Regions from separate parts of the Pelagibacterium flavum genome, predicted to be linked through region 2. Evidence: predicted binding sites of a transcription regulator. Region 2 holds the regulator's gene; the other holds the start of a gene.
The links. The regulator PhoB, encoded in region 2, activates phosphate uptake and scavenging genes when phosphate is short. The targets are predictions, from matches to a motif close to TGTCATNNANCTGTCAT.

Region 1: the regulator PhoB is predicted to act here: its motif matches at 1,917-1,933, upstream of ugpB (sn-glycerol-3-phosphate ABC transporter substrate-binding protein UgpB).

The regions. Positions count from the first base shown of each region.
Region 1 covers NZ_CP107716.1:3,833,162-3,837,373, forward strand. Annotated here, with positions in the region: gene OF122_RS19130 (ribokinase) at 1-546, shown strand, start outside; gene OF122_RS19135 (class I SAM-dependent RNA methyltransferase) at 543-1,757, shown strand; gene ugpB (sn-glycerol-3-phosphate ABC transporter substrate-binding protein UgpB) at 2,036-3,364, shown strand; gene ugpA (sn-glycerol-3-phosphate ABC transporter permease UgpA) at 3,478-4,212, shown strand, end outside.
Region 2 covers NZ_CP107716.1:3,334,730-3,338,941, reverse strand. Annotated here, with positions in the region: gene pstB (phosphate ABC transporter ATP-binding protein PstB) at 1-749, shown strand, start outside; gene phoU (phosphate signaling complex protein PhoU) at 763-1,470, shown strand; gene phoB (phosphate regulon transcriptional regulator PhoB) at 1,474-2,172, shown strand; gene OF122_RS16790 (UbiA family prenyltransferase) at 2,413-3,894, shown strand; gene OF122_RS16785 (GtrA family protein) at 3,891-4,212, shown strand, end outside.

The sequences.
Region 1 (4,212 bases), 500 kb from region 2:
GAGGGCGACTATCTCCTGCTGCAGTTGGAAACGCCGATGGAGGGGGTGCTGGGCGCCGCGGCGCTGGCTCGCGAGAACGGCGCCAAAGTCGTTCTCAATCTTGCGCCGTTCATGGACTTCGATCTGGCACTGCTGGACAATGTTGATGTCCTGGTGGTCAATGAGACGGAATTGGCCGGGGTGCTCAAAATGCTCGACGCTCCCAAGCTTGACGAGACCGAAGCCGTCGTCTGGCTGTCGGAGAAGTTCGGCAATATTGTCGTGGCAACACTCGGTTCGCGCGGCGCCATTGCCGCGGCGGATGGGACGGTCACCACCGTTCCATCGCTCAAGATCAAACCGGTCGATACCGTCGGCGCCGGCGATACGTTCGTGGGCTATCTGGCTGCTGGGCTGGCGGAGGGAAACGAGCTGTCCCCGGCAATGAAACGGGCTTCGGTTGCAGCCGGACTGGCGTGTCTGACGCCGGGTGCCCAACCATCGATTCCCGAGCGCGCCGCGGTCGAGGATCGTCTCGCGGCCGGTGAGAATTCAACCGCGAAATGAGCCGCATTGAAACCCTCACGATCGAGCGCCTCGGGCATCGGGGTGAGGGCGTTGCGACGCTCGATGGTAAACCTGTCTTTGTCCCGCTGACCCTCGAACGGGAAAACGTCACCGCGACAATCGAGGGCAGTCGCGGGCGTCTTGTCGAGATAGTTACCCCCAGTCCGAAGCGGGTCGAACCGTTCTGTCCCCATTATGGTGCGTGCGGGGGCTGCCAGTTGCAACATCTCGAGGCGGAGCACTACCGCCAGTTCAAGCGTGGCCTGATTGTTGATGCGCTATCGCGTGCCGGCGTTGACGCCACAGTCGCCGACCCGATCACCGCTCACGGCGCTGGTCGTCGGCGGGTCACAATGCATGCCACGAAATCGGCGGCCGGTTTCATGGCGCTGCGCAGCCATGCGATTCACGATGTGGATACCTGCCCCATTCTGGTGCCTCCATTGGCGCGTGCGCCCGAAATTTCGCGCGCCATCGCGACCGTGGTGGGGCCGTGTGATGTGAGCCTTACAGCCAGCGATACGGGCCTCGACGTTGCCATCCGGGCCAAGGGCGCCAGGGCCGGTGCGCCGCTGACCAAGATCGCTCAGCGGTTCGATCTCGCACGGCTCTCGCTCAATGGCGAGCCTCTGATCCTTTTGCGTCGGCCTATGGTTGCGATGGGGCCATCAAATGTGCCCCTACCCGTATCGAGCTTCCTGCAAGCAACCGCAAGAGCCGAAGAGGTCCTGGCATCTCTGGTCATTGAGGCGGTGCGGGGTGGCAAGCAGGTTGCAGACCTTTTTTGCGGCGTCGGCCCCTTTGCTCTTCGGCTCGCCGCCAGCGCCCCGGTGTTCGCCGCCGATTCCGATATCCACGCCATTGATGCGCTTGATACCGCAAGACGCAATACCAAAGGGCTCAAACCCATAACCGCCGAGCGGCGTGACCTGTTTCGCGAACCACTCGGCGTATTCGAGCTCAATCGCTTCGATGCTGTGGTGCTCGATCCGCCGCGGGCCGGCGCCAAGGCCCAGGCCGAGGAACTGGCCAGGTCAAAGGTTTCGACAATTGCCTATGTCAGCTGCGACCCTCAGAGCTTTGCCCGGGATGCCGCCATTCTGATCGCGGGCGGATATCGCATCAGTGCGGTGACGCCGATCGACCAGTTCGCCTATTCGACCCACCTCGAAGTTTTCGCGGTTTTCTACAGGGCGAAATCAGCGCGCTGAATCGGGTTGTTAATTGTGACGATAGTGTCACAATAGCTTGGTCGTTCACGCAAAAATGTGGAGCGGCCGGCCACACGATCGTGGCGTGAGGAGGAGGCCAGAGGACCTGTCGCGAGCTTGCCCGAGAAGCTTGACGCCGCGCGCGTCAGGGTTTTCCACTGTCATGCAATCATCACGATACTGTCACCTGCGCTTTGCACGCCCCGTCTAGGCATCACGCCCATGGTTTTAAGCCATCGGCCGGATGCGGTCGCAATGACATTGATCGGGAGAACATCATGTTCAAAACACTTCTGGCCAGCGGCACTGCCGGTTTGGCTCTTTTTCTGGGCGCCTCTTCGGCGTTTGCCCAGACCGAGATTTCCTTCTGGCACTCAATGGGTGGCGAACTGGGCGAGCGCGTTGCCGCTATCGCCGAGGATTTCAATGCGTCTCAGGACGAGTATGTCGTAAACGCCTCTTATCGCGGCGAATATGAAGAGACCATGGTCAACGCCATCGCCGCTTTCCGCGCAGGTGAACAGCCCACTATCGTTCAGATCTACGAAGTCGGCACGGGCACGATGATGGCCGCCGAGGGCGCTGTCTATCCGGTCTATGAGCTGATGGAAGCTCACGGCAACAATTTCGATCCTTCGGTCTATCTGCCCGTCGTCACCGGCTACTACACCGACACCAACGGCAACATGCTCTCGATGCCGTTCAATTCCTCGACCCCGATCCTCTATTACAACAAGGACGTGTTCGCAGAGGCTGGCCTCGACCCCGAAACTGCCCCGGCCACCTGGGCGCAGGCCGAAGAGTTCTCGCGCCAGATCGTCGAGTCGGGCGCTGCGAGCTGCGGCATGGCCATCACCTACACCGCCACATGGATCGGTTCGGAAAACTTCTCGGCCCTGCACAATTTGCCTTATGGCACGCTGGAAAACGGCTTTGGCGGCATGGATTCCGAATTCACCTTCAACAACGAAGTCGTCGCCCGCTTCTGGGACGATCTTGCTCGCTGGCAGGATGAAGGCATCTTCGTTTATGGCGGACCGGCCGGTGGCTCGGACAATGCTCCGGCCTTCTATTCGGGCGAATGCGCCATCTATATGGGCTCGTCGGCTTCACGCGCCGGTGTTGTCGCCAATGCCGACTTCGAAGTCGGCTACGGCATGCTGCCCTATTATGACGACGTTGAAGGCGCTCCGCAGAACTCGATCATCGGCGGCGCGACCCTGTGGGTCCTCTCCGGTCACGAAGAAGCCGAGTATCAGGCAACCGCCGCTTTCCTCGACTATCTTTCTTCGGCCGAAGTTCAGGCCGAATGGCACCAGGGCACCGGCTATCTGCCGATCACCCAGGCAGCGTTCGAGCTGAGCCAGGAGCAGGGTTACTATGAAGAAAATCCCGGCACTGACATTGCGATCGAGCAGATCAACCTTAATGCACCGACCGAAAACTCAAAGGGCCTGCGCTTCGGCAACATGCCCCAGGTTCGCATGATCATGGATGAGGAACTGCAGTCGGTTCTCGCCGGCGAAAAGACCGGCCAGGAAGCTCTGGACTCGGCTGTCGAACGCGGCAACCAGATCCTGCGCGATTTCCAGGCCGCCAATTCCTAAAGCGGTTCTGACCTCAAACATTCCGACCCCGACTTTACCTGGCCGGGGTCTCTTCCATTAAACCGGTCCGTTGCAAGAAGACCGGCGGATGAGACAATACCCAGGGGCGTTGCATGCAGACCAAACGGTCGATCTTTACCAATCGCTGGCTTCCCTATGCGCTTCTGGCGCCGCAGTTGGCCATTACCGCGATCTTTTTCATCTGGCCGGCCAGCCAGGCAGTTAAGTCGAGCTTCGAGCGCGAGGATCCGTTTGGCTTCCGCACGACGTTCGTCTGGTTCGAGAATTACACCCGCATCCTGTCGGACCCAAGCTATCTCAATGCGCTTGGCCGAACCGCGGTGTTCGCTGTTTCGGTCACCGTGCTGTCGATGGGATTTGCGCTTCTGTTGGCCGTCTGCGTCGATCGGGTATTGCGCACGGCGAAAGCCTATACAACCTTGCTGGTCTGGCCCTATGCCGTGGCCCCGGTGGTTGCCGGTGTGCTCTGGTGGTTTCTGTTCAACCCAACGATCGGCCTTCTGCCCTATGTGCTCGACTGGTTCGGCATCGATTGGAACCATCGCGTCAACGGCACCCAGGCCATGGCGCTGATCACCATTGCCGCTGCCTGGAAACAGATTTCATATAATTTCCTGTTTTTCGTCGCCGGGCTGCAATCGATCCCCGCCTCGCTGTCCGAAGCCGCCTCGATCGATGGCGCCGGACCGTTCAAACGGTTCTGGACCATCGTTTTTCCGCTACTCTCTCCGACCACGTTTTTCCTTCTGATCATCAACATCAATTATGTGATGTTCGAGACCTTCGGTGTGATCGACGCCACGACGGAAGGTGGACCGGGACAGGCA
Region 2 (4,212 bases):
AGATCAGCGCTCAGGACGTCAATGTATTCTATGGCGCCAAGCAGGCACTGTTCGATGTGTCCATCGACATTCCCGAAAAGTCGGTATCGGCCTTTATCGGGCCCTCGGGGTGCGGCAAGTCCACGTTCCTGCGCTGTATCAACCGCATGAACGACACCATTGAGGGTTGCAAGGTCACCGGCAATATCGCACTCGATGGCGGCAGCCTCTACGATCCCAGCCTGGACGTGGTCGAACTGCGGGCCCGGATCGGCATGGTATTCCAGAAACCCAACCCGTTCCCCAAGTCGATCTTTGAAAACGTCGCCTACGGCCCCAAAATTCACGGTCTGGCTCGCAACAAGTCCGACCTTGAGGAAATCGTCGTCACCGCTTTGCAAAAGGCAGGACTGTTCGAAGAGGTCAAGGACCGACTTCATTCGCCCGGCACCGGGCTTTCGGGTGGTCAGCAGCAGCGACTTTGCATCGCTCGCGCCATTGCGGTCGGACCTGAAGTCATCCTGATGGACGAGCCCTGTTCGGCCCTCGACCCGATCGCGACCGCGATCATTGAGGAACTGATCGACGAACTGCGTGCCAATTACACCATCGTTATCGTCACCCACTCAATGCAGCAGGCAGCCCGCGTGTCACAAAAGACCGCGTTCTTTCATCTCGGCAAACTGATCGAAGAGGGTCCGACCGAGGAAATCTTCACCAATCCCCGCGAAAAACGCACCCAGGATTACATCACTGGCCGCATCGGGTAGGAGACCCCACGTTATGCCCAATCCTAACGACCATATCGTCACGTCCTACGAGGATGAATTGACCGAACTGGCCCGTTCGATCTCGGAAATGGGTGGGCTGGTGGAAAAGGCGATTTCCAACGCTACCGAAGCCCTGATCCGCTCGGATGCCGAACTCGCCATGGCCACCGTTGCCGCCGACAAGAAGGTCGACGCGATGCAGGCCCATATCGATGAGATGGCTGTGTCGATCATCGCCCGTCGTCAGCCCATGGCGCAGGATCTGCGCCTGGTCATCGCTTCGATCCACGTCGCCAACGATCTCGAACGCATTGGCGACATGGCCAAATCCACGGCCCGTCGCTCGACCCAGTTCGAAGGCATCGGCATGTCGGTTCAGTTCAAGAACGGGCTGCGCCACATGGGCGAACTCGTCCAGCGCCAGGTCAAGCTGGCCCTCGATGCCTTTGCCGCCCGCGACAAGGACATGGCGGTCGATGTGGTCGAGCGCGATACCGATGTCGATGCGCTCTATGTTTCCCTGTTCCGCGAACTCCTCACCTACATGATGGAAGATCCGCGCAACATCACCATGTGTACGCACCTGCTGTTCTGCGGCAAAAATCTTGAGCGGGTGGGCGACCACTCGACCAATATCGCCGAGCAGGCCTATTTCCTCGCGACCGGCAAGATGTTGACCGCCGAGGCCGAGGATTTCACGCGTGAGCAGATCAAGGGCTAGTCTATGACTCCGCAGGTTCTTGTTGTCGAAGACGAAGCCGATCTCGTCGAACTTCTGCGCTACAATCTGGAAGCTGAAGACTTTTCCGTCGCAACCGCTGAAGATGCGGAAGAGGCGATGCTGCGCATTGCCGAAAACACCCCCGACATCATCCTGCTCGACTGGATGCTGCCGGGCACGTCAGGCATCGAAATCTGCCGCCGCATCCGCGCCCGCACCGATACCGCGCGCATCCCCATCATCATGCTCACCGCGCGCGGCGAGGAAGAGGAGCGGGTGCGCGGGCTGGCCACCGGCGCCGACGATTACGTCGTCAAACCCTTCTCGCTTCCCGAGCTCATGGCCCGTATCAACGCCCTGTTGCGCCGGTCCAACCCCCAATTGATCGCCGCTATCTTAAAGGCCGGCGATATCGAACTCGACCGCACCACCCATCGCGTGCGCCGCTCGGGCAAGGAAGTTCATCTCGGGCCCACCGAATACCGCCTGCTCGAATACCTCATGGGCAATCCCGGCCGCGTTTATTCACGCGAGCAACTGCTCGATGGCGTCTGGGGCACCGATGTCTATGTCGACGAGCGCACCGTGGACGTTCATGTCGGCCGGCTGCGCAAGGCCATCAACCGCGGCCGCGCCAAGGATCCGATCCGCACCGTGCGCGGCGCGGGCTATGCGTTCGACGAAAAATTCGTCGCGAACTAGGAGCGCGGTCAGAAAAAGTTGCACACTTTTTCGGTTCGACCGCGCGACAAACTTAGAATTTGTTACAATTTTATTGATCCTGTTTGCGCTTTGTTGAGTCACATCGACAAAGCGTAAATTTTATCGCGCATTTGACTGATTTGCGCGTCGCCCCTGATTAACGCTTATTTGCTGTTTGCTTTGCACCAGCGCTTCGCGCCCGCGATAACGGGGGCGAATTTTGCAAAGCGAGCAGGTACGATGCCCAAATCAGCCATTGCGGTCAAACAAGGCCGCGCCGACCGGAAGCCCCAATCGGGCCTTCTGCCGCTCGTCCTCGACCTCGACAACACCCTGATCCGTACCGATCTGCTGCACGAGACGGTGTTCGCTTATCTCAAGCAGAACCCGTTCGGTCTGTTTGCTCTCATCGTCTGGCTGCTCAAGGGCAAAGCCCATCTCAAGCAGCAACTGGCCGGCCATGTGACCCTCGAGGTCGACGACATCCCGCTCAACGACGACGTCATCGCTTACGCAGAAGCCGAAAAGGCCAAGGGCCGCGAGATCATCCTCGCCACGGCGGCTGATAGCTTTTTGGCCATCCGCATCGCCCGCCGCTTTGCGTTCATCGACAAGACCATGGCGTCCGATGGCATCACCAATCTCAAGGGCGCCATAAAGGCCGGAAAACTGGCCGAAATGTTTCCCGATGGCTTTGTTTATGCCGGCGACAGCGGGGCCGATCTTGCCGTCTGGAAAATCGCAAAAGGCGGCGTTCTGGTCGAAACCACCGGCAGGGTGGGTCGCGCCGCTGCCCGCCTGACACAGATTGAGCACACACTAAAACGCCCCCCGCGCCTCAAGGACTGGGTCAAGCAAGCACGCCTGCATCAATGGGCCAAGAACGCACTGGTCTTCGTGCCGCTCATGCTGGGCGGCCATATGCTCGATCCCACTGCCTGGACCAGCGCGGCCATTGCGTTTCTTGCTCTGGGGATCCTCGCGTCCTCGACCTATCTGCTCAATGACCTCTGGGACATCGCGGATGACCGCCGCCACTGGTCCAAGCGCAACCGGCCGCTGGCGGCTGGCCGCATATCGATTGCGCATGCCGTCGCCGTCATGCCCGTCGCCATGATTGCCGCCTTCGCGCTCGGCGCATTGGTCAATCCCTTGGTCGTGGTAACGCTCGGCGCATATCTTGCCCTGACGGTTGCCTATTCCATGGGCATCAAACGCAAGCCCATCCTCGATGCCTTCACCCTTGCCGTGCTGTTCACCCTGCGGCTGGTGCTCGGCATCGTCGCCGTGGGCGTCATGGCTTCGCCCTGGCTTCTGGTCTTTTCCATGTTCCTGTTTGCCTCGCTCTCGTTTGCCAAGCGCAATACCGAGGTTCAGCGGATGACCGACAATGGCGGCTCGGGCAAAATCAGCGGGCGCGGATATTTCACCACCGATGCGCCCTTCATCATGGCCATGGGCGTATCGAGCGGCATCGGCTCGGTGCTGATCCTGGTTCTCTATCTCACCCAGGACGCGCTGGCTGCCGATTTCTATTCGGATTCGGTCTGGCTGTGGCTCATGCCTGCCGCGCTGTTTCTGTGGATCGGCCGCATCTGGATGCTGAGTTTTCGCGGCGAACTCAACGACGATCCTGTCGCCTTCGCCATGAAGGATCCCAAGAGCCTCATGCTTGCAGCCGGTCTGGCGCTCGGCTTTTTTCTCGCCTGGATCGGCATATGAGCCCACAAGCCTTCCTTAAACTGCCCCAGATCGTGCGCTTCCTTTTGCTCGGCGGTCTGGCGGCGGCGATCAACTGGCTGGTGCGGTTTCCCCTCTCGCTTGTTCTGCCGTTCCCCGCCGCCGTGTTCGTGGCCTATCTCATCGGCATGAGCGCCGGGTTCACGCTTTACCGCGCTTATGTGTTTCCCAATTCCCGCCAGCCCGTGCCATTGCAGGTCACATTGTTTCTCATCGTCAACGCGCTCGGAGCAGTGGTCGTCATGGCGGTTTCTCTGGCCTTGCTCCACCATCTTCTGCCTGCCATCGGCTGGAGCGTGT